DNA from 4 places in the Nonomuraea antimicrobica genome. Region 1 is predicted to be linked to each of the others. Evidence: riboswitches for the same ligand, from Rfam matches in the RefSeq annotation. Region 1 holds a riboswitch; each other region holds the start of a gene.
The links. A riboswitch is a leader RNA that binds a small molecule or an ion and turns the genes downstream of it on or off. The one in region 1 is predicted to bind cyclic di-AMP.

Region 1 (7,738 bases):
GGCGCCGCCGAAGACGACGGCCAGCCCCAGCACGTACGAGCCCAGCTTGGTCGCGGTGTTCACCGGTTCGCCACCTCATAACCGGCCTCCTCCACCGCGGCGACGATCTTCGCCGGGTCGACGGAGCCGTCACTGTCCACGGTCAGCAGCCCGGTCGCCAGGTCGACCTCCACCTGGGTGACCCCGGCCACCTCGCCGACCTCCTCCTTGACCGAACTCACGCAGTGGCCGCAGGTCATGCCCTTGACGGTGTAGGTGGCGGTGGTGCTCATAGCGATCTCTCCTTCAATCCGGTCCGGTCAGGAACGTACGAGTCTGGCGATGGCGTCGGTGGCTTCCTTGACCTTGGCCTCCGCCTCCGGCCCGCCCTTCTGGGCGGCCTCGGCGACGCAGTGGGCCAGGTGCTCCTCCAGCAGCGACAGGGAGAACGACTTCAGCGCACTCGTCGCCGCCGACACCTGGGTGAGGATGTCGATGCAGTATTTGTCCTCGTCGACCATGCGCTGCAGGCCGCGAATCTGCCCCTCGACGCGGCGCAGGCGCAGCGCGTGGTCCTGCTTGTTGTGGCTGTATCCGGCCATGTCCACCTCTTTCCTCGGCCGCCGGAACAACACCATACCCCCCTATGGTATTCCGGGCAACCGCGGGCGGCCCCGAGGCCGGCGGCCCGCCTGCCGCGCCACGGGCGGAAAGGCGGGGAATTTTGCCCCTCAGAGGGCTTGCGCTTGCGCGAGCGGGAAACTTTACCCGGCCTCGAATCCGCGTACTGGCAGGGGTTTCTCGGCTCTGGGCGACATGGAAGGTTTTGCCCCACTTGCGGCCTGTTTAGGAAAATCTGTACTTTGTGAGCTGCGGTGCACCCGTTGACCCCCAGCTCATCGAGTCGTTACCGCGACGTTGACCGGACCGTACGCCGTCCAGGGCCTCCGCCCGATGACGACGCGCGGCCGCCGAATCCGCCACCCGCGGAACCGGGGACCCACCTTCTGGGGTGAATCGGACGCCGGCCCAGGCCGAGCCCGTAGGGCACTTCCAGTCCCGAACCCGTCAGCTAACCCGGTAGGCGGCATGGAAGCAAGGAGTCAATCCGCTCATGCTCAAGCCCTGGCTTGCCGCGATCACCAAGAAGAAACGCCCCGCCGAGCACTTCGCCCTGGCCGTCGGCGGCGCGATCCTGGCAGCGACCACCGCCATCACGGGCGTGGCCGGCGCGGCGCTCGCCTCGGCCAACGACCACGGCCCAGCCCACGCCTCCCAGCAGGAGAGCCGTCAGAGCACCGGCGAGGAGGCCGGGGCGCTCACCTACGGCCTGGACATCTCCAACTACGAGCCCCTCTACAACTGGGCCACCAGCTCCGCCCAGTTCGGCATCATCAAGGCCACCGAGGGCACGGACTTCCGCGACGCCTCGTTCGCCAGGCACTGGCGTGAGCTGGGCGACAAGGGCATCGTGCGCGGCGCGTACCACTACGGTCACCCCGCCCAGGACCCCATCGCCGAGGCCAACCACTTCCTGTCGGTGGTGAACTCCCAGCCCGCCAAGCGCGGCGACCTGCTGGTCCTGGACCTGGAGACGACCGACGGCAAGTCCGTCGCCGAGGTCAACGCCTGGGCCAAGACGTGGCTGTCGTACGTGAAGGCCAAGACCGGGGTCACCCCGATGTTCTACAGCGGCTGGAACTTCGCCGACGCCTACGGCAAGGGCCTTGAGCAGTATCCGCTCTGGGTCGCCCACTACAGCCGGGACAAGGGCGTGCTCGCCCCGCCTGCCGACTGGAAGTCCTGGACCATCCACCAGTACACCGACGTCCCCATCGACCAGAACGTCTCCGCGCTGACCCCCGACCAGTTGCGCGGCCTGGGCCGGGCCACGGCCTGACCGGGGATGGGCACACGCGGCCGTCGCCTCCATGGCGGCGGCCGCTCCCGTCTGCCCGGGGGCGGCCTCAGTCGCCCTCGGACGGGGTGAGGAAGTCCTGGAGCTCGCGGTGCCTGAACTGGTAGGTGGCGCCGCTGACGCGCAGCAGCCGGGCCTCGCAGGCCCAGTCGAGGAACGTCCACAGCCTCAGCGGGAGCAGGCCGCGCGCGGCCGCGACGACCAGCCCGATCATGGTACGGGACCAGGCGATCGCGCCGAAGGCCAGGCCGAACGTCACACCGCCGACGAGCGCGCACACCAGCGACGCGACGACGTCCTGGTTCATGACGAAGACGAGGAAGGCGGCGACGCCGCCGGTGAGCCCGAAGGCCACTCCGATCATGGGGTTGCGGTGCAGGGCCTCTCTCGGGTGGGCCAGCTCCGTGTCCTCGCTCCAGCCGCCCGTGGCGATCTTGAAGGCCACCCCGAGCGCGAAGGCCAGGGTGAAGGCCCCCACGACCTCCGCGGCCAGGGATACGGGACCCGCACCCGCGAGGCGCAGCGGCGGCAGCCCCGTGAGCGCGCCGCACAGTCCGAAGCCCAGCAGCGTGACCGGCTCGGCGCGGACCGCCTCGGCGACGGTCATGCGCTCGGCCCCGTACCGCGCGGCGGCGGTCAGGCCGATGACCGCCCCGAGCACCGCTCCCCCGATCGCGCCCGCGACCACGGCGAAGACCGGCCCGAAGACCCTGCCCTCGGTCAGCGCGAGCCCGGCCAAGCCGCAGAGCGCCCCTGAGGGGCCGCCCGCCAGGGCGCCGAGCAGACCGCCGATCACGCGCCGCCTGCGCGGGACGTCGCCGCGCCCGCCGGCGGCGGACGGCCACGGCGACAGCGACAGGCCGGTGGCGATGGCCACCCAGCCCGCCATGAGCGCCAACGTGAGCCCTTGCCCCGCGTCGGGCCGGCCACGCAGGTCACCGGGGCCGTCGACGGCCGAACCCGCCCAGAACGCCAGCATGGCGACGACCGCGAAGAGCACGCAGCACAGGCAGTGCAGCGCCCGGACCCGGCCGCGCCCGCCGATCGGCCACAGCAGGTGCGGGACGAGGTCGATCGGCGTCAGTCCTGGCGGCGCCCGGTCCTTCCCCGCGGTGTAGGCGGCCTGCCAGCGCAGGTGGGAGGCCAGGTTCACCAGCCAGGACCGCACCTGTTCCGGCCGGTACGGGGTGCCGTTCGCGGTGCGCGGGGTGAGTTTCGTGGCCGCGGGGACGTACGCGCAGAGCAGCCTGCGGGCGATCCGCGCGGCGGCCACCCGCGGGTCGGGGTGCGGGTCGGCGCGCAGCAGGTCGGCCGGGTCGGCGCCGGACTCCACGGCGGTCACGGTCAGCAGCAGCCGCCACGGGGTGGCCAGGGCGATGCGGACGGCCGTCCCCGAGGTCGAGGGGCCGGGCAGCGCGCCGGACAGCGCCGCGCGGATGCCGTCGCGGTGCACGTCACAGGGGTGACCGTCGGGCCAGCGGGTGTGCAGGTAGTCGTCGATCTGTTCGAGGGTCAGGTCGTGCAGGTGGACCCGGGTGGCGTGGTCGAGGCCGACGCGGGCGCCGGACAGCTCGGCGTGGCGGTCGGCCCGGCAGATCACGACCACCGCGCCGGGCCGCCGTCCGGACAGGTCGCTGTAGCGGTTCAGCTCGGTCAGCAGGCCGATCGCGCGGCGGGGCGGCCCGGCGGACGGTTCGGGGTCCAGCTCGTCCAGCCCGTCCAGCACCGGGAGCACCCGGCGGTCGCGTACCAGCCGTTCCGCGTCCTTGGCCGCGAGCCCGAAGTCGTGTTCGAGCTGCTGGGCCAGCCAGGGTTCGAACGGGGTGCGCAGGGTCCAGCGGGCGGCGTTCAGGCGTACGGGCACCATCGGCGGGTGCTCGCCCGTGGTCAGGAACGGCTCCAGGAGTTGCAGGACCAGCTCGATGGCGAGCACCGTCTTGCCCGCCCCCGACTCGCCCACGACCAGCAGGCGCTGCGACCGCAGGCCGGTGAAGAACCCGCCGACCGTGTGCAGGTCGTCCGCGGGCTCGCCGAGTGCGTCGTCGTGGGGGGTGGGGGCGGCGTCCGGCCCGAAGGAGACCGGCGCGACGCTGTAGCCGCCGAGCAGCCCCTTGCGCGCCCGGTCCTCCTCCCTGGCCACCCGCCGCGCCAGCAGCTCGACGGCGGAATCCGTCGCGGGACGGCCACCCGCCCCCGCACCCGGACCCGCGACCGGCTCGGCAGCGGCCGGCGGCGGCGCGGGAGCGGCCTGACCGGCGAGTGCGGTCCTGGCCACCCGCCAGCGTTCGAGCTCACCGGGGATCAGCTCGCCCGGGTAGTCGCAGAAGCGCAGGCAGGCGGTGACGAAGGCGCGGACGAAATCCCATCGCGGCAGCCGGTCGGTCTGCCGCAGGACATGTGAGGTCGTGCTCTTGGGCAGCGCGTCGACGGCGACCCCGTCGGTGGACACCGTCTGACCGCCGAGCGCCCGCAGCCTGCTCAGCGACGGCTCGCCCGCCCACTGCCTGAGCCGCACCAGCGACCCGACGAACTCCGCGGCGCTCGCGGCCTCGGCGGGATCGGGCGGCGCGGGACGGTCCTCGGCCATCACCGCCCCTTCCTCACCAGCGACCACTCGAACCTCGCCCTCCCCCGCCGGGGCCATTGGCCGTCGCGGCAGGTGCCCGCCAGCGTCTGGACATGACGTGACTCCATCAGGAAGTTGCGTGCCTCGTCGGACTCGACCAGGTCCCGGCCGACCGCGATGGGCACGAACCCGTGCCGCGGGATGTAGACCCATCGACCGCGGTCCCAGTCGTAGGGGTCGAACCAGTGGTGGCGGACCGTGCCGGACACCCGCACCTCGCTCCCGCCCCGGGTCAGCACGAACGAGCCCTCCGAGCGCAACAGGCTCATCCTGCTCACGTAGAACAGCTCGGTGCCGATGAACGCGTTGATCCGCGCGTCCCAGTGGTCCTTCAGCCAGGTGGAGGCTCCGTCGTCGAGCAGCCGCGCCGCCCGCGTGAGCTGCCGCTCGAAGCGGCGCTGGTTGCGGCGCTCGGCCTTCTTGATCACCTTGAACGAGCGCAGCCAGCGCAGCGACATCGTCCGCGCGGCGCCGCCCCCGTCCATGAAGTGCTCGAGGAAGTCGGAGGCCATCGGGTGGATCTCCCTGCCCTCCGCGACGATCGAGCGGAACAGCGCCACCAACTCGGGGACGGGCTTACCCACCCGACGCAGAAAACCCCTCAGGAGCATCTACCCGCACACTTCCTGGAATTCCTCGCCCGACACGTAACGGCTCCACTCTGCCCGGGTGAGGGAGCGTCCTGCGGCGGCGCAGACGGCGGCGGCGGGGTCGGCGGGGATCGCGACGTTCCACAGCCGGGCGGTGCGGTCGGTGCTCACGGTGGCGACGGTGGTGCCGTCGGGGCTGTACGCGACCTCGTCCACGTAGCCGGTGTGCCCGGTCAGCGGGGGCCCGATCTGGCGCTGGGTCCGTACGTCCCACACCCGGGCGGTACGGTCGCCCGAGCCGGTGACGAGCGTCCTGCCGTCGGGGCTGAACGCGAGCGCGAGCACGAAGTCGGTGTGCCCGGTCAGGGCGGCGCCGATCTGACGACGGCCCGCCACGTCCCACAGCCGGACGGTGCCGTTGGCGGCCGTGCCGGCCAGCGTCTTCCCGTCGGGGCTGAAGGCCAGGTCGTCGGGCAGCCCGTCGACGGCGGCGGCCAGCGGAGCCCCCACCTGCCGGCGGCCGGCCACGTCGAAGAACCGCACCGTGCCGTCACGGCCCGCGACGGCCAGCAGGGACCCGTCGGGGCTGAAGGCCGTCGCCGTGGCGAAGCCGGTGGGCCCGGCGACCGCGAGGCGGGGGCCCAGCTCGCGGCCGCCCGCGACGTCCCAGATCCCGACGGAGCCGGAGTGGTGGACGGCGAGGGTGCGGCCGTCGGGACTGATCTCCACCTGCCAGCGCTCCTTGTCGGCGTAGACGGGAGGGCCGATTCTGCCGCGGGTGGCGGTGTCCCACCGCTGGACGTCGCCGCCGATGTGCGCGGTGATGAGCGTCCTGCCGTCGGGGGCGAACCTGAGGTCGTAGAAGCCACCCCGGCTCGTCCCCGGATCGAGGCGGGGGCCGGTCTCCCGCTGACCGGCCACGTCCCAGAGCCGGACCGCACGGTCGGAGACCGGTGAGGCGGGGGCGACGGCGGGGCCGGGGGCGGCCAGCGTCTTCCCGTCGGGGCTGAAGGCGACGGCCGACATCGCGGGCATCGCGGCCCCGAGCTGCCGGTGGCTCACCGGGTCCCACAGCCACACCACGCCGTCGTCGTCCGCGGCGGCCAGGGTCCGCCCGTCGGGGCTGAACGCCACCCTCGTGACGGGCACCCGCTTGTCGGCGAGCGGGGGGCCGACCGACTGCCGGCCCGCGACGTCCCAGAGCCGGGTGAAGCCGTCGGCCCCGGCGGTGACGACCCGCCCGCCGTCGGGGCTGAACTCGATCCCGTAGAAGCCCAGGCGGCCGTCCGGCTCGCGGAGCGCGGCGCCGAGCTGGCGGTGGGTGCCGAGGCTCCACAGCCGGGAGGTGCCGTCGGTGCTCGCGGTGGCGAGGGTGGCGCCGTCGGGGCTGATGGAGACGTCGTGGACGGCGTCGGTGTGCCCGGAGAACGTGCTGCCCACCTGCCGGTACGCGCTCAGGTCCCACAGCCGCGCGGTCCCGTCGGCCCCGGCGCTGACCAGTCGTTTCCCGTCGGGGGTGAAGGCCAGCGCGTTGACGGCCCGGCCGCCCGTCTTCCGGTCGGGGCGGCCGAGGGGGTCGCCGATCTGGCGGCGGGCGGCCACGTCCAGCAGCCGTACGGTGCCCTCGTAGGACCCGGCCGCGAGCGTCCGCCCGTCGGGGCTGAAGGCCAGCACCCGGACGGAGTCCAGGGTCTCGGCGGAAGCCTTGATCTCCAGCGGGACGTCCGCCTGCCGGCGGGTGGACACGTCCCAGAACAGGACGGTACGGAAGCACGCCACGGCCAGCGTCCGCCCGTCGGGGCTGATGGCCGCGGCGGCGCCGCCGACGCACCCCGGCCCCGGGTGCACGATCGGAGCGCCGATCTGGCGGCGCGACGCCGTGTCCCACAACCGCACGGCGTGGTCCTTGCTCATGGTGACGACGGTCGTCCCGTCACGGGTGAACTGCAGGTCGGTCACGGAGCCACCGCCGCCCGTGAAGGATCCGCGGCCCGGCTGCGCCGCCGCGGTCAGCAGGCGGTGGCGGGCCTCGGGCGTGGGGTCGATCCGCCAGGCCGCCACGGCGAGCAGGGAGGCGGTGACCGGATCGGCGACGACCTCGCTCTGCGCCACGAGCTGACGCGAGAGCGCCCGCCTGCGTTGCAGGTCGGCCTCGTCCGCGGCGTTGACGGCGACACCGGCCGCGACCAGGGCGACGACCGTCAGCGCCGCGAGGCCGGCCATGACGAGGGCGCGGCGGCGGCCCGCCCTGCGCGCCGCTCGCGCCGAGGCCGCGACGAAGCCGTCCACGGTGGGGCCGGGCGGCGGGAAGCTGTCGGGGTCGCGTTCCCAGCGGGGGCGGCTGTCGTCGACCGCCAGCAACCGGGCGCCCCGGTAGAGGAACGCGGCATCACGATGGTTCTCGGCCCATTCGGCGGCGTCCTCGACGAGCCGGTCGTACACCCCCTGGGCGGTGAAGTCGGGTTCGAGCCATTGGCGCAGGGTCGGCCAGGCGGTCAGGAGCGCGTCGTGGGCGATCTCGGCGGTGTCCTCGTGCAGGGTGAGCAGGCGCTGACCGGCGAACGCGGACAACAGCTCCGCCACCCGGTCCCGCCGCTGCGCCGAGTGCGCCGACGCGGCCGCGTG
Region 2 (7,738 bases), on a different contig from region 1:
CCGTGCTGCTCGGCGACCCCCGTGAGGGTCGGCGCGTGCGGCGCTCGACGCGCGACTGGATCGTCGACACACTCCTGTTCCTGGTGGCCTGCGGCTTCACGTTCCTGTCGCTGGCCGAGCTGGAGAGCCAGCACCAGCCGGAGCCGCTGGTCGCCATCGAGCAGGTGATGGGCGCGCTGGCCTGTGTCGCGGTGTGGGCGCGGCGCAGGTGGCCGGTCGCGCTCGCGATCGTGACCGCGCTGCTCGCGTCCTACCTGGAGTTGGTGGGCGGCGCGTCGGTGGTGGCGCTGTTCACGGTGGCGGTGCACCGGCCGTTCAAGATCTCCGGCCCCGTCACGCTGTTCAACCTCCTCACCTTGGCCCCGTACATCCTGCTGCGACCCCAGACCGACCTCGACCGGATGGAGACGGGGGCGCTCGGCGGGGCGATCGTGCTGACCGTGTTCGCGTGGGGCATCGTGATCAGGGCCAGGCGGCAGCTCGTCTGGTCGCTCAGGGAGCGGGCCGACAGCGCCGCCGAGGAGGCCAAGCGGCTCGAACGCGAGCGCATCGCCAGGGAGATGCACGACGTGCTGGCCCATCGCATCTCGATGCTGAGCCTGCACGCGGGCGCGCTGGAGTTCCGGCCCGACGCGCCGCCGGGAGAGATCGCCAGGGCGGCCGGGGCCATCAGGACCAACGCCCACCTGGCGCTGCAGGACCTGCGGGAGGTGATCGGCGTGCTGCGCCACTCGGCCCCCGACGGCGACGACGTGGTGCCCGACCGGCCGCAGCCCACGCTCGCCGACCTGCCCGCGCTGGTGGAGGAGTGCCGCCAGGCGGGCATGGACGTACGCTTCGAACCGGCCGTCGGCGACGCGCCCGAAGGGCTGGGCCGCAACCTCTACCGCATCGTCCAGGAGGCGCTCACCAACGCGCGCAAGCACGCGGGCGGGGTGCCGGTTACCGTCAGCGTCGAGGGCGAGCGGGGCAAGGGGCTGTCGGTGGAGGTGCGCAACCCGTTGTGGGCCCGCCCCGGCGCCCGCATCCCCGGCGCCGGGGCCGGGCTCATCGGGCTGACCGAGCGGGCCGAGCTCGCGGGCGGCCACCTGGAGCACGGCGCGACGCCGGAGGGGGAGTTCGTGGTGAGCGCCTGGCTGCCCTGGCCGGTGGAGGCGACTCAGGAGGTGGACGCGTGAGCGCGGCCGGGGGACACGACGTGGGAGGCGGGCGGATGACCACACAGGACGGCGGGCCGATCAGGGTGCTGATCGTGGACGACGACGCGATGGTGCGGGCCGGGCTGGCGATGATCCTCGGCGGCGCGGGCGACATCGAGATCGTCGCGGAGGCGGGCGACGGGGCCGAGGTGCCGCCCCTGGTGACCGCGTACCGTCCTGACGTGGTGCTGATGGACATCCGCATGCCCGGCATCGACGGGCTCACCGCCACCGAGACGCTGCGCCGCGCCTCGGAGCCGCCCGAGGTGGTGGTGCTGACCACGTTCCACGCCGACGCGCAGGTGCTGCGGGCGCTGCGGGCGGGGGCGGCCGGGTTCCTGCTGAAGGACATCGCGCCCGGCGACCTGGTGGCGGCGATCAGGAGGGTGGCCTCGGGCGAGCCGATCCTGTCGCCGCCGGTGACCCGGCAGCTCATCGCGCACGTGTCCGACGGCGGGGCCGACGAGCGCGGCGAGCGAGCCAGAAAGCTGCTCGGCCGCCTCAGCGAACGCGAGCGGGAGGTGGCCACGGCCGTGGGCAAGGGCAGGTCGAACGCCGAGATCGGGCGCGAGCTGTTCATGAGCGTGCCCACGGTCAAGGCGCACGTCTCGCGGATCCTCACCAAGCTCGACCTGAACAACCGGGTCCAGGTGGCGCTGCTGGTCTACGACGCGGGCTCGTAGCCGGTCAGCAGGCGTTCGATGGTGGCCCGGTGCAGCACCAGGTCGTCGGGGTCGTCGGGCATGGGCTGCTCGCCGAAGTGGATGCGCCGCCGCCAGACCCTGGCCATGATGACGCCGTGGCGGAGCGCGGCGTACAGCTCGTAGAAGTCCAGGTCGCGGGGCTCGTGGCCGGTCAGCTCCCGATAGGTGCGGCAGACGTCGTCGCGGAGCATGAAACCGGGCAGGCCGGGCAGGCCCGCGTCCTTCGTGAGGTCCTGGAAGAAGCGGTGCAGGAAGATCATCCAGGAGAGGTCCAGCTCGCGCGGCCCGACGGCGGCCATCTCCCAGTCGAGCACCGCGACCGGGGCGAAGTCCCTGAACATCATGTTGCCGATCCGGGCGTCGCCCCAGGTGAGCACGTCGGGGCCGGGGTCGTCCGGCCAGGTCGCCTCCAGGCGGGCGAACGCCCGCTCCAGCAGCGGGATGCGGTGCCCGCCGTGCGCCCACTCGTAGTAGGCCCGCTGGGCGTCGACGTGGGCGCGCAGCCCGGCGGGGCCGAAGGGGGCCAGTTCCCTGGGCGTGAACGCGGTCTGGTGCAGCGCGGCCAGGACCCGTACGCTCGCGTCCTGCAGCCTGCGCCGGTCGGCGGGGGACGCGTCGTGCAGCCAGCCCCCGAACGTGTACGGCATCACGTCCGCGGGGACGTCCCCCTCGGCGCGCTCCATGACGAGGAACGGCGTGCCGAGCGGCTCGGGGTCGGGCTCGTACCAGAGGGCGCGGGGCGCTGGGATCCCAGCTTTTTCCCTGGCCAGGCGCATCACCTCGAACTGGGCCCCCAGGTCGTACGTCGGGAAGACCGGAACCGCCCCGGGCGCAGGTGCGAGCCTGGCTACGCAGCGCGTACCGTGTCCGTCCCAGGTGGCGGTGAAGAACAGGGTCTCGCTCGAGAGTCCGTTCTTCGACGGCCTGGACATCTCCGACACCGCGGCGCTCGGGCCTACCTGGGAGCGTAGCCAGGCGGTGGCGCGTTCCCGCAGTTCCGCGAGGTCACGGGTGGAGGTGCGCAGTTGCTCGGTCATGACCGGCCTCCCGGGTGGACATGAGCCCTTTGACAGTCGTATACCGCCTAGCAAGCGCTTGTCCATATACGGGTGGCCGTTACGGTCAGGTACGCAACAGCCGTACCCTTGTCTGAAAGGGCATGTCGCGAAGGGACAAGTGGGATGAGTTCAGCGGGTGAGGGCCTGGCTCGCCCGCTTCCCGAGCAGGTGCGGCTCAACGTCGTCGACCTGGCGTCTCAGGTTCTCGGCGCGGTGCCCGCTGCGTCCGTACCGCCGCCGCTGCGGGGCATCGCCAAGTTCGACCCCCGCAAACGGGCCAAACTGGGCGGGGCCCCCATCGCGGCGCAACTGGAGAACGACAAGAAGTTCCGCGAGCTGGTCGCCGAGTCCGTGGCGGCCGGCTGGCCCGAGCTGGTCGCCTCGCTGGCCGAGGGCAACGTCCCTCCGGCCGCCGACCCGGTGCTCGTGGCCGCGGCGGCCTACCTCACCAGGCCGCCGGGCTGGGCGGAGATGATCGAGGCGGCCCGTACCGATCTGGAGCAGACGGCCGTGGCGGCCGAGAGCTCCGAGCGCGAGGAGGCCGTGGCGCGGCTGCGCGAGCAGCTCACCGCGCAGAAGAGCGCGGCCAAGGAGGAGACCGACCGGCTGCGCGAGCAGATCAGGGCGGCCCGCGCGGAAAACTCCGATCTGCGCCGCAAGTTGCACGACGCCCGCGAGCGGGCCAAGTCGGCGGTGCGGCGGGCCGAGGAGATGGAGCACGCGGCGGAGGAGGCCAGGTCGGCCGCCACCGCCGCGGGCAGCGGCGCGGAGTCCGAGCTGCGGCGGTTGCGCGAGCGGCTGGCCGACGTGGAGAAGCAGCTCGAAGCCTCGCGCCGGGCCGCCCGCGAGGGCCGGAGCATCGAGGACGCGCGCATCCGCGTGCTGCTCGACGCGCTGCAGGACGCCTCGGCCGGGCTGCGCCGCGAGCTGGCCCTGCCCACCACGATCAGCCGGCCCGCCGACTCGGTCGCGGCGGTCACCGGCGAGCGCCCCGGCGTGCGCGGGGTGCCCGCGCGGGCCCTGGCCGACGACGACCCCCAGCTCCTCGACCAGCTCCTCGCGCTGCCGCAGGTGCATCTGATCATAGACGGTTACAACGTCACCAAGACCGGCTACGGCACGCTCACCCTCGCCGACCAGCGCACCCGGCTCATGAACGCGCTCGGCGGGCTGGTGGCGCAGACCCGGGTCGAGGTGACCGTGGTGTTCGACGGCGCAGAGCTGAACGCCCCCGTGCAGGTGGTGGCGCCGCGCGGGGTGCGGGTGCTGTTCAGCGCGCCGGGGGAGATCGCCGACGACGTCATCCGCCAGCTCGTACGCGCCGAGCCGCCAGGCCGGGCCATCGCCGTGGTGTCGTCCGACCGGGAGGTGGCCGAGTCGGTCAGGCGGATGGGTGCCAGACCCGTTCCGTCTGGCTTGCTGCTGCGTCGGCTGAGCCGCGCATAAGTTATGAATTGCCGGGTTTGGGCGATACCTCACTCGTCGCTTCTGTACTATTTCGCCCCAGGTGGAATCCCTGGGAGGCGACACTGTGAGGTTTGGCGGGGTACCGGTGGCCGCGGGTCTCGCGTTCGGACTGGTGCTGACCCCTCTCGGAGCGGCCGTCGCTGATCCCGAGCCCACGCTCGCCCAGGCCAAGGCCAAGCTCGACAAGCTCAACGACCAGGCCGACAAGGTCGTCGACCGGTACAACACCGCGAACGAGCGCTACAAGAAGGCCAAGACCACCTACACCAAGCTGAACGACGGCTACAAGCGCAAGCTGGCGACCGTCGAGGACCTGCGTGCGCAGGTGGTCGGCATGGCCGTCGACAGCTACCAGCTCGGCGAGGACGTCACCTCCTGGCCCGGCATCGTCGGCTCGGAAAACCCCGCGGGGACGCTGGCGGGGCTGGCGGTGGCCGGGCAGCTCGCGCAGGAACGGGCCCAGAAGCTGGCCGTGTTCGACCGGGAGAACCGCGGGCTCAAGGGCGAGCGGGACAAGGCCGAGGCGGCACTGAAGGACGCCGACAAGGAGCGGGACTCGGTCCAGAAGGAACGCTCCGAGGTGCAGAAGCTGATCACCCAGCAGAAGAAGCTGCTGAAGAAGCTGGGGGCGTACAACCCCGGCAACCCGGACAGCGTCGGCATCAAGTACACGGGGCCCGCCTCGGGGAACGGGGCCGCGGTGCTGCGGTTCGCGTACGCGCAGGTGGGCAAGCCGTACATCTACGGCGGCACAGGGCCCAGGGGGTACGACTGCTCCGGGCTGACGCAGGCGTCCTGGGCGGCGGCAGGCGTGACGTTGCCGCGTACGACGTGGCAGCAGTGGGCGTGGGGGGCGAACCGCAAGGTGGACCTCGACGACCTGCAGCCAGGGGATCTCATCTTCAGCGAGGGGCTGGGGCACGTCAGCATCTACGCCGGCAACGGGGACATCGTCCATGCGCCGCAGACGGGCGACGTCGTCAAGGTCGTCAAGCTTTCCGCGTACGGCCGCAACCTGGTCGGCGCCATCCGCCCCTGACCCGGGCGCAACCCTGATCGCACAGCCCTGACCGTACGGCGCTTGATCGTGCGGCGCTGATTTCCGGTTTCCCGCTCGGTCTGCGGTCACCGACCATGAGCCGACAGCGTTCTCATTACTATGGATCATAGTAGCTATGTTGATCAACTGGACAGAATGGGGCTGTGGCCCGGCCTTTCGAATATGGCTATGGATCGTAGGTTGTGGCGATATTTCGCGACATGTATCGCGATGGTGGCCCCATGGGTGAACCGTTCGCGGGTGCTCGCGGAACCGGAGTCGGTGTGACGGATGTGACGAAAGGGATGTTTGGGACCTGACAATCTTGGACGCGCCCAAGTGTGAGCAGGGTCACATTCCGGTAACAAAGCCTGGGGTCCCAGCAGGGGTTTCAGCTCTGACATCCCCCTCTGTCTGATCTTTACAGCCCGGCGTGCGCTTTGCCGATCCTTGAACCTTCGGCGTAGCTTCTGGCGTCGTCGCGGTGCACAAGCCATGTCCCCCGCGAACCGGCATCGGTTCCTCCCGATGTGAGACAGACAAAGATCCGCCGGTCGCCCCCGATATCCCCGAGGAGCAGCACCCTCATCGGGCGGCGACCTGCCGAATCCGTGCAGTCATGAGGCACGGAGCCGGGGACCCAGCGATCCCGTTCTTCCCGAGGGATCAGGGGTGAGTCGGCGCGCGAATCGCGCCGTAGGGCTACTTCCAGGCCCGAATCCGTCAGCTAACCCGGTAGGCGTTCGTGGAAGACGCGAGGAGAAATCCTGTCTAGCTCCCTGCAGAACCCCCGCCTGTCCCGCTTCGCCCTGAGCGGCGTGGCACTCACGATGACCGTGACGGCCGGAGGTCTGGTCCTCCATGCCCCCACGGCTCAGGCGACGACGACGAGCGACTCGGCCGGAACGGCGGCGCCGGCGGCGACCACCGCCGGCGCCTCGAAGACGGCCACGGCTGCCCGGCAACGGGCCGCCAAGGTCGCCCGGCAGCAGGCGAAGGCCCGCAAGGCCGTCGCCGCGGCCAAGGACCAGATCGGTGACCCGTATCGGTACGGGGGCACAGGGCCTGGTTCGTTTGACTGCTCCGGCCTCGTCCTGTTCGCCTGGAAGAAGGCCGGTGTCAAGCTCCCGCGCGTGGCGAGCAGCCAGTTCGCCCGCATCAGGAACAAGATCTCCTGGCGCAACCTCAAGCCAGGTGACCTGCTGTTCTTCAGCGGGCTCGGCCACGTGGGCATGTACGTCGGCAAGGGCAAGATGATCCATTCACCACGGACAGGTGAACGGGTACGCATCGACAAGCTGGACGGATGGCGTAAGTCGTCTTTCGTCGGCGCGGTCCGTCCCGGCATGTGAAGAAGCCCCGCCCGGATTCCCCCCGATCCGGGCGGGGCTCTCGCCTGTCCCCGCGGGCGGCCGCGAATCCGCCCAAGCGGCACGCGGGTGCGGCGGCTGCCAAGCGGCGGCCGCGAGTCCGCCCAAGCAGCACGCGGGTGCGGCGGGCGGCTGCCAAGCGGCAGTCGCGAATCCGCCCAGGCGCACGCAGCGGCTGCCAAGCGGTGGCCGTGGATCCGCGCAAGCGCGGGCACGAGTGCCGGGCGGCTACGATCGGCCCCGTGTCCGAGCAGGTGAGCCGACGAGCCGTGGTGGCCGTCCTCCTGCTCCTGGTCCCGGGCGCGGCGCCGCTCCCCGATCTCCCCGTCCTGCCCCCGGAGATACGCGATCTGTGGCCCGGCCGCACGGTCGTCAGCCGGGGCAGGCACTCCGTCGTGGCCCTGCACAAGCCCGCCGGGCACGAGCCCGCTGGGCACGACTCGGCCGGGCTCGCCGATCTGGCCCGCAGGGCGGACACGGCCGGGCTCCGCGTCTCCGCCGTCCTGGGCGGGCGGGTACGACCGCTCGTCGTAGTGCCGGAGTCCGCCCGCGAGGCCGCCGCGCTGGCCGGAGTGGACCGGCTCGACGGCCTGGCCGCCGTGGCCGACCGCGGGCGCGTGATCGTCGTCCCCGAACTCTTCGCCACCCTCAACCCCACCGGCAAGGACGTCGTCCTGACCCACGAGCTGACCCACGTCGTGGCCGGGACCGAGGGTCTGCCGGTCTGGCTCTACGAGGGGTTCGCGGACTACGTGGCTTATCGCGACGCCGGGTTGCCCGTCGCCACGGCGGCGGCCGAACTGGCGGTCGAGGCGCGGGCCGGGCGCCTGCCGAGCGCTTTGCCCGGACCTGCGGCTTTCGCGGCGGACGGGTCCGACCCGGTCCGGCTCGCGCGTGCGTA
Region 3 (7,738 bases), on a different contig from region 1:
TCACGATGATCGAGGCGTACGGCACCTACCTCGACTACAACGACATGGCCGACCTGACCCAGCGCATGTACCAGAATGCCGTCGTGGCCGCGCTGGACACCACGGTGGTCGTGCACGAGGGCACCGAGATCGACCTGGGCCTCGCCGAGTGGCCGCGCATCACGCTCTACGACGCGGTGTCGCGGGCGGTGGGCGAAGAGATCACCACCGCCACCACCCTGGAAGAGCTGCGCAAGCTGGCCGACCGGCGCGAGATCCACTGGGATCCGAAGTGGGGCGCGGGCAAGCTGGTGCAGGAGCTGTTCGAGGTGCTGGTGGAGCACACGCTCGTGCAGCCCACGTTCGTCATGGACTATCCGCTGGAGACCTCGCCGCTGGCCCGCAACCACCGCGACGACCCGCTGCTGACCGAGAAGTGGGACCTGATCGGGTTCGGCACCGAGCTGGGCACCGCCTACTCCGAGCTGAACGACCCGATCGAGCAGCGGCGGCGGCTGGTCGAGCAGTCCCTGCTGGCCGCCGGCGGCGACGTGGAGGCCATGCAGCTCGACGAGGACTTCCTACAGGCGCTGGAATACGCCATGCCGCCCACCGGCGGCATGGGCGCCGGCATCGACCGGATGATCATGGCCTTCACCGGCAAGAACATCCGCGAGACGATCCTGTTCCCGCTGGTCAAGCCGACACAGTGACACGGGCGCCGGTCCGCCGCAGCCTGACGGGCAGGCGGGCCGGCCCGCGCAGCACCACGTTCGCCTTGTACGGCGGCGCGGCGACGGCCAGCTCCAGCCCGGGCGCCGCCGAGGCCAGCGCCGACAGCGCGATCTCGCCCTCCATCCTGGCCAGCGTGGCTCCCAGGCAGAAGTGGATGCCGAGCCCGAAGGCGACGTGCCGGCCGGGCTCCCGGGTCACGTCGAAGCGTTCGGGGTCGGGGAAGACCGCCGGGTCGCGATTGGCCGCGCCGATCACGGCGAGCACGGGTGCGCCCTTGGGCACCGCCACGCCGCCCAGCTCCGCGTCCTCCAGCGCCACCCGCGACGTGAGCTGAACGGGCGGGTCGTACCTCAGCACCTCCTCCACGACCTGCTTGGGCCGCTGCGCGGCGTGCCCCAGCAGGCCGTGCCGCACCAGGTGGAACACCCCGTTGCCGATGAGGTTGACGGTCGTCTCGTGCCCGGCCACGAGCAGCAGCACGCAGGTGGCCAGCAGTTCGGGCTCGGTCAGCTCGCGCACCTGGGTCAGGGCGCTCAGCAGGTCGTCCCCGGGGCGGCGGCGCCTGAGCGCGGCGAGTTCGCGGAAGTAGTCGCGAAACTCCCTTCCGGCCCGCCCGGTTTCCGATACGAGGTCGTCTGTAAGCATCGGGTCAAGACCGCGGGCCAGGATTTCGCTCCAGCCACGGAAGCGCTCCGAGTCCTCCTGAGGCACTCCGAGCATCTCGCTGATCACCGTGACCGGCAGCGGGTACGCCAGCCCCTCCACGAGGTCGGCCTCCTCCGGCAGCGCGTCGATCAGCTCGGCCGTGACCGCCTCGACGCGCGGGCGCAGCCGTTCGATCATGCGCGGGGTGAAGGCCCTGCTCACCAGCGCGCGCAGCCTGGTGTGGTCGGGCGGGTCCATCCACAGGAACGACTCAACGGGCTGACCTGGGTCTCTGTTGGGCCCGCCGCCTGGGCCGCGGCCGAAGCGCGGGTCGCGCAGCAGCGTCGAGCACAGCTCGTGGGTGGTGGCGACGAGCAGGCCGCCGGGCGTACGGAAGAGGGCGCCGCGCGCGCTCATCTCGCGGTAACGCGCATATGGATCGCGCAGAAACTCCCGATCGAACGGATCGAAACCCAGAACGTCGGCCGGGCTCGTCGACGGCTGATCCGGAACGGCGGAAGGCTCGACGGGGTCGCTCATCGTGGACCGATCGATGCCGACATATCGCGAGTACGTCACACATTTCGGATCATGTCAATAGCGCTCGTCAAGAGTGGCGATTGTCATGCTTGACGACCTTTCCGCGATGCGTTTACCGTCTGCGAGGAGCGACTTGGGCCCGGTCGAGAGGCCCAAGTTCTGCTGTTGGGGGGGAGGGCTCCCGATGGATGTGCTCACTGAAGGCGTTGAGCTGAGCCATGCGGATCTGGCGTTGCTGGCGGAGCTGGCCAAGGGGGTCACGGTAGACCGGGTGGGCAGACGACTGGATATCAGCGGTCGTACGGTACGCCGGAGGCTGCGGGGCATCTGCGACCGCATCGGCGTGGCCACGGCGATCGAGGCCGTGGCCTGGGCGGCCCGCCGCCAGTTGATCTAGCGACGGGAGATCCGGCCGATGCCGGGCTCAGTTGGCGATGCGTACCGCGCCGGCCCACGGGCGCCCCTCGATCGAGGCGATCCGTACGACGTCGCCGGTCTGCGGCGCGTGCACCATCATGCCGCCGCCGAGGTAGATGCCCACGTGGTGCAGGTCGTTGTAGAAGAACACCAGGTCGCCCGGCCGCAGCTCGGAGCGGTCGATGTGCTTGCCCGCGGTCCACTGGCTGCCGGTGTAGTGCGGCAGCGAGATGCCCACCTTCTGGTAGGCGGCCATGACGAGGCCGGAGCAGTCGTAGGAGCTGGGCCCTTCGGCGCCCCAGACGTACGGCTTGAGCTGCTGCGTGAGCGCCCAGCGGGCGGCCTGCGCGGCCTTGCCGCTGCCCGCGATCGGCAGGTTGACGCGCTGGGCCCGCGTGCCGGACCGGCCCGCCTCGCCCAGGGCCCGCTTGAACAGGTTGCTCTCGACCTTGGTGACGAGTTTGGTGATCTTGTCGCGCTTGGAGTCGAGGTCGCTGACGAGCTTCTCGACCTCCTCGATGCGCGTCTTGGCGCCGGCCTGGGCGCGCTCGGCGGCCTCCCTGGCCTTGGCCACCTGGTTGACCTGCTCGCCCTGCTGCTGCTCCAGCACGTACGTGGTGGCGGCGCTGTCGAGGAAGGTGTCGGGGTCGGCGGAGGTGGTGAACGCCAGCGCCCTGCTCAGCCCGCCGGTGATGTAGGCGTTCTCGGCGAGCAGGGCGGCCTTGGCGCGCTTGGCCTCGAAATCGGCCTGACTGGTCGCCAGCGTCTTCTGTGCGGCGTCGGCGGTCTTCTCGGCGGCCTTGAGCTTCTCCCGCTGGCCGTTGTAGTCCTCGGACAGCGTCTCGATCTCCGTGTGCATCTGCTCGACCTGCTTGGCCAGGTCCTGCAGCGAGGGCTTGGGGTCGGCGGACGCCGAGCCGACGGGGACGGCGATCAGGAACGCGGCGACTGTGACACTTACCACACCGAAGAGGCGTGGTCGCCGCGCCTGTTCACGAGGGCGGGCGTGCTTGCCCGCCGGCTTCCCCCCGCGGTTGAGCGTGCGCTTCACCAACCAGCTCCTCTCGTCGACGCCTACCGGGTTAGCTGGCGGGTTCGGGCCGGAGCAGCCCTACCGAACGGGTCGGATTCACCCCAGTTGGTGGCGCTGGGAGGACGCCACCGGCGGGTCCCCGGCTCCCCTTGCGAGGATTGGGCGGGTTCGCCGCATGCGACACGCGGCGAACATCGTCGCTGGACACTAATGCACTCCAGGTTCGGGCTCAACCACAACTGCCGAGTCTGTAGAGGTTTCGCAACTGAAGGGTCACAAGGTGATCTCGTGCCCAACCGTGCAGAACTGACTTTATGTCCTCTTTGCCGTTGGTTCCGCCAGAACGAGGGGGCACGCGGGTTTCGTGCACGCATGGCCACACGATGTAACAAGATAGGCCGAGACATGGGAGTTAGGGCCGAGCCGTAATGACATCTGTACCCTGGAGAGCCATGGAGCAGGTGGCGGAACTGACGATGCCGGAGACCGCGGTGGTGGTCAGGCGTGCCCGCACGCCCGACGTGCGCTCGGTCAGACGTCTCGTCGACACCTACGCGGGCGCTGGTCCGCGGCTCCTGGAGAAGGCCACGGTGACCCTGTACGAAGACGTACAGGAGTTCTGGGTGGCAGAGCGGGGCGGGCAGGTTGTCGGCTGCGGTGCGCTCCACGTGCTTTGGGAAGACCTCGCCGAGGTCCGCACCGTCGCCGTGGATCCTGAGTGCCGGGGCAAGGGCGTCGGCCATCGGATCGTCTCGGCGCTCATACAGCAGGCGACGGATCTGGGTCTGCGACGTGTATTCTGTCTGACTTTTGAGGTCGACTTCTTCGCGAGGCACGGCTTTCGCCCTATACAGGGCACGCCGGTCTCCCCCGAGGTGTACGCCGAACTCCTGGCCTCGTACGACGAGGGCGTGGCGGAGTTCCTCGACCTGGAACACGTGAAACCGAACACCCTGGGTAACACCCGCATGCTGCTCCATCTGACATCGGGTGACGCGGACCCTGACCTGATGGAAAGGTGATTGTTGATACCTATGTCGATACGTTGGGCAGCACAGGCATGTGTCCTGACACGTGCCACATGCGCACTCGAAGCGAGGTGACACGGTGAGCACCGGACAGCCGCCGTATCCACAGGACCCATCCGGCGAAAATTCTGCACCCGGCACCCCGTACGGGCAGCAGAACGCGGGCCGCCACCCCGGCGAACCCGACCCGGACGCGACTGTGATCGGCTACCGGGCGGACGACGCCTATGGGCAGCAGCCCCAGTACGGACAGCAGCAACAGCAGCAACAGCAGTACGGCTACGGCCAGCAGCAGCCCCAATACGGTCAGCAGCAGCAGTACGGCCAGCAGCAGCCCTCGCAGCCCGGCTACGGGCAGCAGGGTTACGACCAGCAGCAGGGCTACGGCCAGCAGGGCTACGGTCAGCAGCAACAGCAGCAGTACGGCTACGGCCAGCAGCCCCAGTCGGGCCAGCAGCCGCAGTACGGCCAGCAGGGTTATGGTCAGCAGGGCTACGGTCAGCAGCAGCAGTCGCAACCCGACTACGGCCAGCAGTACGCCCAGCAGCCCCAGTCCCAGCCCGACTACGGCCAGCAGCAGGGCTACGGCCAGCAGCCCCAATCGGGCCAGCAGTACGGGCAGCAGCCACAGTCCCAGCCCGACTACGGGCAGCAGGGCTACGGTCAGCAGGCGCAGTCGGGCCAGCAGTACGGCCAGCAGGGCTACCCGCAGCAGGGCTACGGCCAGCAGCAGCAGTCGCAGCCCGGCTACGCCCAACCCGGCTACGGCCAGCAGCCCGGGTACGGCGACCAGCAGCAGTACGGCCAGCAGGCCCAGTACGGCGACCAGCAGCAGTACGGTCAGGCCGGCTACGGGCAGCCGCAGGCGTACGGCCAGGGCGGTTACGGCCAGCAGCCCGGCTACGGGCAGCAGGGCTACGGCGCGCCGGTCGGCGTACAGCCTCCGGGGGCCCCTGCGCCGCTGGCGGAGTGGTGGCAGCGGTTGGTGGCCAGGATCATCGACTTCGTGATCCTGCTCGTGCTCAACTTCGTGGTGGGCCTGATCATCGGCCTGTTCGCGGTGGCCAGTTACTCCTCACTGGACGGCGCGAGCAGCGGGTTCCTCACCAGCACGGTCGCGGCGATCATTTCGGGGGTCATCGTGACGGCCCTCTGGGTGGCCTTCGACTTCGTCCTGCTGAAGATGAAGGGCCAGACCATCGGCAAGATGGTGATGGGCATCAAGGTCGTCCCCGTGGGTCAGGCTCTGTCGCCGGCCGGTCTCCCCACGAACATGGCGCTCATGCGCGCCGGGGTCACCTGGGGTGGCTGGGTCATCAACGCCATCCCGATCCCCATCATCACCGGGCTGCTCGCCTGGGTCGTGGTGGCGCTCAACGGCGCCTCGCAGCTCTGGGACAAGCCGCTGCAGCAGACGTTCGCGGACAAGATCGCGGGCACGGTCGTGGTGAAGATCAAGTAATCCGTCACGACGCAAAACACAGGGGCCGGCTTCCCGCCGGCCCCTGTGTTTTGCCCGCGGGTCCGTACGAAAATGGTTCGTGATCGGCGCCGTCGACGACGTGAGGTGGAGTTATGGCCGGGACGGTGGCGCGGCTGGACGGGCCACCCGCGGAATGGTGGGAACGACTCGCCGCCCGGCTGATTGAGGCGCTCGTCTTCGGGGTCATCTATTACATTCTGTTCATCGTGCTGTGGGGCGTCTTCCGAACTGTCGGCGGGCTCGACGTGTTCGACGGGCGGCTGCCCGGCGTGCTGGCGTGGCTGGTGGGCGGGCTGGGTTATGCGGGCTACGACTGGCGGGCGCATTGCCGGCGTGGCCGTACCTTCGGTAAGGCGATCATGCGGATTCGCCTCGCGCCGGCCGGTCTTGCGCCCCTGGCGCTGCTCAAACGAGCCCTGGTCTATCCCGCCCCGGTGTTGCTCATGGGCATTCCGGTGGCCAATCTCCTGGCCGGAATGCTGCTGTTCGGGGTGGGGCTGCTCATCCTGGTCGACAAGCCGCTCGAGCGGGGGCCGCACGACAGACTGGCCGGAACGCGGGTGGTAAAAGATCTTCGCTGAGCCGGGCGTACCTGGGGCGATGTCTTTTCGCAAAATTTTCGCTTGATCCGGTAAGGAGCCTGGAGAGACTGGCATTAGGCTATGGGGCGTCCGGGTTGCCGGATCTTGGCGCCCCTGCGACACGCAGGGCATCTGTGTGCCGCTATGGTCGGGTACGGGTGGTTGTCGCCCGCGTGTCATGAGGGGCCAGGGCTCCCTGTGGCGACGCTCCAGGCGCTTAATGCGCCCCCGAAACCCCGCAAGCCGTGGAGGCGAGGCCGAATGGAAGCCCTAACAGACGTATTGTCAGCGCTCATCCCACCGGTCGTGGTGGGCGGCGCCTTCATCTATGGCGTAGTGAAGTTGGTCCGGTCCGAGGCTGTGGGGGGCCGTCGAAACCGCGAGGATCAGCCCGAGAGCCACAACTGATCGGCGACTCAGCCGAATCCCCGTACGCTGAATTGTCTCAGCGCCTTTCCGGGTATATGTTTGGGCAGGCGAATGAAACAATGCTCCGCGAAAGGATTGCGTACATGGCCAAGCAGATCCAGGAGATTCTCATCGATGACCTCGATGGGGGCGAGGCCAATGAGACGGTCAGCTTCGCTATTGACGGCTCCACCTATGAGATTGACCTCAGCGACCTTAACGCGAAGAAGCTGAGGGACGCCCTCACGCCTTTCGTGCAGCACGCGCGCAGGGCGGGAGCCGTGGCCACGCGCCGTCGCGGTCGCGGCGGCACCCGTGCGATGAGCCGCGAGAAGAGCTCGGAGATCCGGCAGTGGGCCAAGGCTCACGGCCTGCCGGTCAGCGAGCGCGGCCGCATCGCCTCCACCGTCGTGGAGAAGTACGAAGCTGCTCACTAAGGAGCCGTCTCTCGACCATGCGCTTATGATGCTCGCCTTGGACCCCGGCGGCCGCCATAAGCGCATGATCGTTTCTGGGGTGTTCCGGAAACCCGGGCCGTCCCGGAGGACGGTCTCCTGAGGCTCTCATATGCGGGCGTTTTGGGCGTGCGCGTTCAGGCCCGTCCGTGGCGCCGTTTCACCGGCGGGCGCCCGCATATGCGACGACGTCCGTGATGGCGTCTGTGTTGACCTCGTGCCCGCGTGCGCGCCGAATGCCGCCTGGGGCGGGCATACCTCATTCACGCGACCCCGGCGCATGGCGTGCCGGTCGTCCACATTGCCGTACGGGGGCGGCATTGCCGAGTCCTCCGCAGACGGGCATGCCGGTCCCAGGAAGCGGTCACGGAACCGGTTGTGGAACGCGCCATCGCAAAATCATCGGCACGGTTAAGCCCGGTGCCCCTTCACGC
Region 4 (7,738 bases), on a different contig from region 1:
CGACATGACCATCCGCCGCGACCTCGAGGTGCTGGCCGAGCGCGGGCTGCTGGAGAAGGTGCACGGCGGCGCGACCGCCCTGGGCCCCGGCTCGACCGAGGAGCCCGGCTTCACCGCCAAGTCCGCCCGCCAGCAGCAGGAGAAGGAGGCCATCGCGCGGCACGCGGCCAGGCTCGTCCGGCCGGGCACCGCCGTGGCGCTGTCGGCCGGCACCACCACGTGGGCGCTGGCCCACCACCTGGTCGCCGTGCCCGAGCTGACCGTGATCACCAATTCGATCCCGGTCGCCGAGGTCTTCCACCGCAACCCGCGCGCCGACCGCACCGTCGTGCTGACCGGCGGCGTGCGTACGCCGTCCGACGCCCTGGTGGGCCCGGTCGCCGTGGCCGCGATCCGCCGCCTGCACGTGGACACGCTCTTCCTGGGCGTGCACGGGATGAGCGTGCGGGCCGGGTTCACCACGCCCAACCTGCTGGAGTCGGAGACCGACAGAGAGCTGGTCACGGCGGCGAGCCGGCTGGTCGTCCCGGCCGACCACACCAAGTGGAACACGGTGGGCATCAGCACCATCGCCGAGCTGAGCGAGGCCGACGTGGTCATCAGCGACGCCGGGCTGCCCGAGGAAGCACGTACCGAGCTGGCCGAACGGGCCGGAGAACTGATCATCGCGGAGGGCTCGCCGTGAAGCGCACCATCACCCATCTGGCCGACGGCCGGGAGCTGATCTATTTCGACCGGCGCGACGACGCCGACCGGAGCGCGATCGACCGGCGTACGCTCGATCCCCGGCCGGTCGCCTCCGAGCTGCGCTACGACCCGCTGACCGAGGAGTGGATCGCGATCGCCGGGCACCGGCAGACGCGTACGTTCCTGCCGAGCGGCGGCACGGCCGAGTGCCCGCTGTGCCCGTCGTCGCGGACGCGGTCGTCGGAGATCCCGGCGTACGACTATGACGTGGCGGTCTTCGAGAACCGGTTCCCCTCCTTCTCCGGAAATTTCGGGGCCTATGGAGAGGCGGGCGGGCTTAGCGAGGTCCGTCCGAGGGTGGGGCGGTGTGAGGTGGTGTGCTTCACCTCCGACCACTCCTCCTCCTTCTCCCAGCTCTCCGACGCCCAGGTGGCGCTGGTCATGGAGGCGTGGGCCGACCGTACGGCCGAGTTGTCCGGGATCGACGGCGTGGAGCAGGTGTTCTGCTTCGAGAACCGGGGTGAGGAGATCGGCATCACGCTGGCCCACCCGCACGGCCAGATCTACGCCTACCCGTACGTCACGCCCAGGACCCGGCTGCACCTCGGCGCGGCGGCGCGGCACCGGGGGCCGGGCAACCTGTTCGCCGACGTGCTGGCCGCCGAGCGCGCGGCGGGGACGCGGGTGGTGGCCGCCAACGAGCTGTGGACGGCCTTCGTGCCGGCCGCCGCGCGGTGGCCGTTCGAGGTGCATCTCTACCCACACCGGCAGGTGCCCGACCTCGCGGCGCTCACCGAGGAGGAGCGGGCGGCGTTCGCGCCGCTGTACACCTCGGTGCTGCGGGCGTTCGACGGGCTGTTCGGGGTCGTGATGCCGTATGTCTCGGCCTGGCACCAGGCGCCCGTGCGTACCGGCAGGGAGCTGGCCTATCTGCACCTGGAGCTGTTCAGCATCCGGCGGGCGGCCGGCAAGCTGAAGTATCTCGCCGGGTCGGAGTCGGCGATGGGGGCGTTCGTCAACGACGTGCTGCCGGAGGAGGCCGCACGCATGCTCCGATCACAAGTAGATCACTAATAGATTTCTACTTAGGGTCGCATGACTCGTGATCTACCACTAATATCCCGATATGCACCGGCCGTAACAGCCGTTGCGGGCCTAATCCCGGGCGCCGCGCCCGGGAGCCGGGGACCCAATCGCACCCGGGGTGAATCCGCTCAGGCGGTAGGGAAACGCAGCTCCCATACCCGAACCCGTCAGCTAACCCGGCCGGCAGAGGGAGAGGAAACATCCACGTGGCGGCTTCGTCCCCCGCGAGTCTTGCCATCGGTCTCATCAGCGCCATCGCCGTCGCCGCCCTCCCCGCGGCCCCGGCCTCGGCGTCCACCTCACCGTCGATCAGGGTGTCGGCCGCCCCCAAGCCGACGGAGGCGCAGCTCCGCGCCCAGCTCAAAGAGCTGAACGCCAAGGTCGACAAGCTCATCGAGAAGTACAACCTCAAACGCGTCGAGCTGGCCAAGGCACAGGAGGCCGCCAAGACGGCCCAGGCCAAGGCGGAGGCCGCGGAGCAGGCCGTGACCACGGCCGAGCAGCGGGTCGCCGAGATCGCGCGCCTGCGCTACCAGACCGGCGACCTGTCGCTGACCTCCTTCATGCTCCCGACCGACGCGGGCAGCGCGGCCCTGCTCGAACAGCTCACCGCCGAGCAGCAGGCGGTCGTGGACAGCGTGGCCAAGGCCCGCGACGAGAAGAAGCGGGCCAGCGAGGAGGCCGCCGCGCTGGCCGCGCAGATCAAGTCCGACACGGCCGAGGTGGCCGGCCAGCGCGACGAGGCCGAGGACGTCATCAAGGACATCCAAAAGAAGCTGGAGGACCTGGTGCCGTACGGGACCGGGCGCAACTCCAACGGCTCCTGGGCGCCCGAGCTGCCGAACGGGTCCGACAACATCACCGCGCGGACCCGGCTGATGAAGGAGCAGCTCGACAAGAACTTCGCGCTGCCGTTCGCGGTGGGGTGTTTCCGCTCGGGCTCAAGCGGCGAGCACCCGCTCGGCCGCGCCTGCGACTTCATGATGAGCACGGGCGGCTCGATGCCCAGCGACGCCAACAACGCACTCGGCGACCGGATCGCCGAGTGGGCGCTGAAGAACAAGGACAAGCTCGGCGTCAAGTACGTGATCTGGAGGCAGCGGATCAACCAGGGCTCCGGCTGGAGCACGATGTCCGACCGCGGCAGCATCACCGAGAACCACTACGACCACGTGCACATCTCGATGTACTGATCGCGGCCCGCGATACGGAGGTCAGGGCAGGCGTTCGACGAGCGACTTGGGTGCGATGTGGCGGTAGGCGTCGGTGACGAGCTCCGCCACCTCGTCCCAGTCGATCAGCGGGACGTCGAGATAGACCCCCAGCCACCCCCGGTGCCCCACGTACGGCGGGCGGAAGAACCGCTCGGGCGCCTCCGCCACCAACTCCTCCTGCACCCCGGCGGGCGCGGCGCACCAGAAGGCCAGGCGGTCGTCGTGATGGTGGTCGGCGAACATCACGAACGTCTTCTTCCCCCGGACGAACCACGTCGGCTCCCCGTGGGAGAGCCGTTCGGTGGTCTCCGGCAGGGCCAGGCAGAGGGCCCGCAGCCGGTCGACGGTGTCCACCGCGGCCTCAGTTCGTCAGCGTGAGCGGGTTGACCAGGTCGGCGTAGACGAGCAGGCCCGCCATGATCATCATCACGATCGCGATCGCGTACGTCAGCGGCAGCACCTTGGCGATGTCCACGTAACCGGGCTCGGGCCGCCGCATGACCTTGGCGTAGGCCCGCTTGATGCCCTCCCAGAGGCCCCCTGCGATGTGACCGCCGTCGAGGGGCAGCAGCGGGATGAGGTTGAACATGCCGATCGCCAGGTTGAAGCCGGCCAGCAGGTTGACGAAGATGGCGATCTTCTTCTCGGTGGACAGGTCGGAGGCGAGGATCTCGCCGCCCATGCGACCCGCCCCGACCACGCCGACCGGGCCCTCGGGGTCGCGTTCGTCACCGGAGAAGGCCGCGTGCCAGACGCCGACCATCTTCTCCGGCAGGTTGAGCAGCGAGGCCGCCACCCGGCCCGTCAGCTCGCCCATGTAGCCGACGACCTGGCCGAGGCTCTGCCTCTCCATGACCTCGGTGGGCAGCACCCCGAGGAAGCCCACGTTCTTGTCGATCTTGCTGGGGTCTTCGGCGTTGGGCCGGTCCTGGACGATGAGCGTGACGTCGAGGGTCATCGGCTTGTCGTCGCGAACGATGCCGAGCTGCACCGCGCCGGCGCCGTGGGAGCGGATGAGGCGGGTGGCCTGGTCCCACGAGCCGATCTGCTGGCCGTTGAAGGAGACGATGCGGTCGCCGGGCTTCATGCCCGCCTGGGCGGCCGGCGTGGGCCTGTCGGCGGCGGTGCACTGCGTACGCTGCTCGGAGATCGGGATCACGCACGTGTTGGTGTCGGGCGAGACGATCGGGGCCCAGGTGGGCAGGCCGATGCCGACCAGCAGGATGCTGAAGAAGACGAAGGCGAGCACGAAGTTCATCGCCGGACCGCCCGACATGATGATGACCTTCTGCCACCACTTCTTGCGGTAGAAGACCCGGTCTTCGTCGCCCGGCCGCACCTCTTCCTGCGCGGCGTCGCGGGCCGACTCGATGAGACCCTGGAACGGGCCGGTGGCATTGCTCCTGAGCTTGGTGGGGTCGTCGCCCGGACGCGGCGGCAGCATGCCGATCATGCGGATGTAGCCGCCGAACGGGATCCACTTGATGCCGTACTCCGTCTCGCCCTTACGCCGTGACCAGGCCGTCGAGCCGAAACCCACCATGTACTGGGTCACCCTGACCCCGAAGATCTTGGCCGGCACCAGGTGGCCGAGCTCGTGCAGCGCGATGGAGAACATCAGCCCGAGCAGGAAGAGGATGATCCCCACGACGTAGAGCCAGTTCATCTAGGCGCGCTCCAGGGCAGACGGCAGGGCAGACGAAAGGTCCGACAGCCCCAGAGTAGTCGAACTCGGCACGCCCCATGGCGTACCGCTTTTGACGAGCATTGACAGCCCGCGATCAGCCGATCACCCTAAGAAACGACGGAGGGGGACGTCTTGATCCGCATACTGATCGCCGAACACCTGCCCTTGGTCCGCCGTGGCCTGCTCGCCACCCTCGGAGCCGAACCCGACTTCCGGGTCGTCGCCGAGGCCGGGCGCTCGGAGGAGGTGGTGCGCGCGGCGGTCGCCGCCGCCGCCGACGTGGCAGTGGTGGATCTCGACCTGCCCGGCAGACCGGCGGTGACTGAGGTGGCCGCGCACGTGCCCCGGTGCGGGGTGCTGATCCTGTCGGCCGCGCCCAACCCGGCCCAGGTGCGCCAGGCGCTGGCCGGTCCCGCGCTGGGCTTCATGAGCCTGTGCGTGGCCCCGGAGCGGCTGGCCGAGGGGGTGCGCCAGGTCGCCGCCGGGCGCCGGGCCATCGAGTCGGAGCTGGCCGTGGCCGCGCTCCAGTGCGCGACCAACCCGCTGACCAGGCGGGAGCTCGACGTGCTGCGGATCGCGGCGGGCGGGGCGCGTTCGACGGAGATCGCCGACGAGCTGTTCCTGTCGGTCGGCACCGTACGCAACCACCTGTCGCGCATCATGTGCAAGACGGGTGCGCGCAACCGGCTCGACGCCGTGCGCATCGCCAGCGACTCCGGCTGGCTGTGACGGCGCGCTGACAGGCCCGCACATGCCCGGGTAAGACACAGGCTCCGATGAGACGGGACCCCGTGGAGCCGCGCCGCTCCGCCGGAGCCCCGAACACCTAGAGGATCCCAGCACGGCCGAGCCCGCGGCCAGTGACCGCCCACACGACCGGCCCATGTGAAACGTCACGGCTCACGAACGCCGGTCGCGGCTCACGGACGCCAGATGAGCACCAGCGCGCAGTCGTCGTTGTGCCCCGAGGCCATCGCGTTGACCAGCGCCTTGGCCCCGTCGCGGAACCCCGAGGGCAGCAGCCGCTCCGCCTCGCCGAGCAGCCGGTCGAGCCCGGCGTCGATGTCGCGCCCCGGCTGCTCGATCAGGCCGTCGGTGTAGAGCAGCAGCGCGTCGCCCTTGCGCAGGGTGCCGCTGTCGGGCTCGCAGTGCAGGTCGGGCACCACGCCGAGCACCACGCCCTTGGCCGAGGCGACCTGCCAGTTGCCCGTGCCCGCGTCGAACTTGACCACCGGCGGATGCCCGGCCGAGGTGATCGTGTAGTCGCCCGTGTCGAGGTCGAGGCGTACGTGCACGGCCGTGACGAACCCCTCGTCGCCCCGCTGCCTGTGCAGGTAGGCGTTGCACGCGGGCAGGAAGTCGGCGACGGAGCCGAGCAGCCCGCCGAACGTGCCCGACAGCAGCAGCGCCCGTGTCCCGGCGTCCACGCCCTTGCCGGAGACGTCGACGAGGGCGATCTCGACGGACTTGCCGTCGCGCATGGAGACCAGGAAGTCACCGCCGAACGACGACCCGCCGGCCTGCTTGAGCACGACCTTGCCACCCCAGTCCTTGGGCAGCGGGGGCAGCTCGCCCTGGCTCCTGAGCCGGTCGCGCAGCTCCAGCAGCATCGCGTCGCCGCGCAGGCCCTGCACGCCGAGCTTGCCCCTGGTGCGCGCCATGAGCACGGCGAGCACGCTGGTGAACACGATCGTCACGGTCAGCCCCAGCCCGATCCGGTCCACGCCCAGCGTGATCGCGACGTAGCCGAGCGCCGCCCCGACCGCGACGAGCAGCTTGACCAGGCTGCGCAGCCGGAGCTGGAGCCCGCCGATGAGCGTGACGAGGATCAGCAGCGAGGGCGAGAACCACCCGGTCGAGACCTCGGCCGCGAGGACTCCGATGACGAGCGCCGGCACGACCAGCGTGAGCAGCAGGTTGCGGTCTTGGGACAGAAAACGCCGAACGAAGCGGACGACAGGCACCAGGAACGGCACCCGCACCAGGACCGCACGGACCCGTGGCGGGATGAGCGGCGCCGGTCGGGAACTCATGATGCGCCTGACTGTATCGGTCTGACCCGTGTTTGGGCAGCCCACTTGACCAAGGCCTTGATCATTAAGCAGGTATATTGGGTGGCCCTCCCCCTTTGCCCGCTCCTACCTTGGACGGATGACGTACCCGATCCGTCCGATTGATGAATCTGAGTGGCCGGCCTTCTCGCAGGTCCTCCACGAGGCGTTCGGCTGGACGCCGCACCCCACGCAGACCGAGCGCTACAAGGCGGAGACCGAGTTCGACCGGTCACTCGCCGCCTTCGACGGTGCGCAGATCGCCGGGGTCACCTCCGCCTACAGCCTCACCATGGCGGTCCCCGGCGGGATGCTGTCCGTCGCCGGGGTGACCGCGGTCAGCGTGCTACCCTCCCACCGCCGCCGCGGCGTGCTGACGTCGCTGATGCGCAGGCAGCTCGCCGACATCCGTGACCGCGGCGAGTCCGTGGCCGCCCTCTACGCCTCCGAGGCGCTGATCTACGGCCGGTTCGGCTACGGGCGGGCGTCCACCGAGCTGCGGTTCAGGATCGCCGGCGCCCGCTCGACGTTCGTCACCGACGCCCCGCGGGACCCGTCGCTCCGGCTCCGCGTCGCCAAACCCGCCGACGTGCGCGGCGAGCTGGAGAGACTCTTCGCCTCCGTGGTCGCGCGCCGGCCCGGCCGGTACGAGCGCAAGCCGCAGACCTGGGACATCCTCCTGGCCGACGAGGAGTTCGACCAGCGCGGAGCGGGATCGCTGCGCACGGTCCTGGCCGAGGACGACCACGGCGTGCGCGGCTACGCCCTGTTCCGCATCAAGTCGTCGTGGGACGGCGACGGAATCTCCGACGGCACGCTGAAGTTGTTCGAGCTGGAGGCGTCCGACCCGGCGGCCTACGCGCTGCTCTGGCGCAACGTGCTGGACCGCGACCTGGTCACCACGGTGGAGGCGGAGCGCCGTCCGGTGGACGACCCGCTGATCGCGCTGCTGGCCGACCAGCGCCGGCTCCGTGCCCGCTGGGTCGACGAGCTGTGGGTACGCCTGGTCGAGG

Region 2: it holds a riboswitch for cyclic di-AMP, as region 1 does, so the genes downstream of both, ABD844_RS14795 (C40 family peptidase) here and ABD844_RS02120 (glycoside hydrolase family 25 protein) in region 1, are expected to answer to the same signal.
Region 3: it holds a riboswitch for cyclic di-AMP, as region 1 does, so the genes downstream of both, ABD844_RS36915 (C40 family peptidase) here and ABD844_RS02120 (glycoside hydrolase family 25 protein) in region 1, are expected to answer to the same signal.
Region 4: it holds a riboswitch for cyclic di-AMP, as region 1 does, so the genes downstream of both, ABD844_RS00160 (coiled-coil domain-containing protein) here and ABD844_RS02120 (glycoside hydrolase family 25 protein) in region 1, are expected to answer to the same signal.

The regions. Positions count from the first base shown of each region.
Region 1 is NZ_BAAAZP010000007.1:14,427-22,164, forward strand. Features, by position in the region: gene ABD844_RS02105 (hypothetical protein) at 1-63, opposite strand, end outside; gene ABD844_RS02110 (heavy-metal-associated domain-containing protein) at 60-272, opposite strand; gene ABD844_RS02115 (metal-sensitive transcriptional regulator) at 300-581, opposite strand; cyclic di-AMP (ydaO/yuaA leader) riboswitch at 939-1,081, shown strand; gene ABD844_RS02120 (glycoside hydrolase family 25 protein) at 1,094-1,879, shown strand; gene ABD844_RS02125 (NACHT domain-containing protein) at 1,947-4,484, opposite strand; gene ABD844_RS02130 (hypothetical protein) at 4,484-5,107, opposite strand; gene ABD844_RS02135 (NACHT and WD repeat domain-containing protein) at 5,135-7,738, opposite strand, start outside.
Region 2 is NZ_BAAAZP010000051.1:33,421-41,158, reverse strand. Features, by position in the region: gene ABD844_RS14820 (sensor histidine kinase) at 1-1,178, shown strand, start outside; gene ABD844_RS14815 (response regulator) at 1,214-1,882, shown strand; gene ABD844_RS14810 (phosphotransferase family protein) at 1,864-2,940, opposite strand; gene ABD844_RS14805 (NYN domain-containing protein) at 3,085-4,407, shown strand; gene ABD844_RS14800 (C40 family peptidase) at 4,514-5,467, shown strand; cyclic di-AMP (ydaO/yuaA leader) riboswitch at 6,059-6,224, shown strand; gene ABD844_RS14795 (C40 family peptidase) at 6,286-6,819, shown strand; gene ABD844_RS14790 (gluzincin family metallopeptidase) at 7,080-7,738, shown strand, end outside.
Region 3 is NZ_BAAAZP010000149.1:57,841-65,578, forward strand. Features, by position in the region: gene lysX (bifunctional lysylphosphatidylglycerol synthetase/lysine--tRNA ligase LysX) at 1-692, shown strand, start outside; gene ABD844_RS36905 (cytochrome P450) at 676-1,938, opposite strand; gene ABD844_RS36910 (LuxR C-terminal-related transcriptional regulator) at 2,084-2,296, shown strand; gene ABD844_RS36915 (C40 family peptidase) at 2,324-3,280, opposite strand; cyclic di-AMP (ydaO/yuaA leader) riboswitch at 3,373-3,524, opposite strand; gene ABD844_RS36920 (amino-acid N-acetyltransferase) at 3,802-4,371, shown strand; gene ABD844_RS36925 (RDD family protein) at 4,457-5,839, shown strand; gene ABD844_RS36930 (RDD family protein) at 5,953-6,441, shown strand; gene ABD844_RS36935 (histone-like nucleoid-structuring protein Lsr2) at 6,954-7,286, shown strand.
Region 4 is NZ_BAAAZP010000003.1:20,611-28,348, forward strand. Features, by position in the region: gene ABD844_RS00150 (DeoR/GlpR family DNA-binding transcription regulator) at 1-685, shown strand, start outside; gene galT (galactose-1-phosphate uridylyltransferase) at 682-1,761, shown strand; cyclic di-AMP (ydaO/yuaA leader) riboswitch at 1,830-1,973, shown strand; gene ABD844_RS00160 (coiled-coil domain-containing protein) at 1,980-2,966, shown strand; gene ABD844_RS00165 (MmcQ/YjbR family DNA-binding protein) at 2,988-3,341, opposite strand; gene ABD844_RS00170 (M50 family metallopeptidase) at 3,349-4,653, opposite strand; gene ABD844_RS00175 (response regulator transcription factor) at 4,807-5,403, shown strand; gene ABD844_RS00180 (PP2C family protein-serine/threonine phosphatase) at 5,595-6,707, opposite strand; gene ABD844_RS00185 (GNAT family N-acetyltransferase) at 6,826-7,738, shown strand, end outside.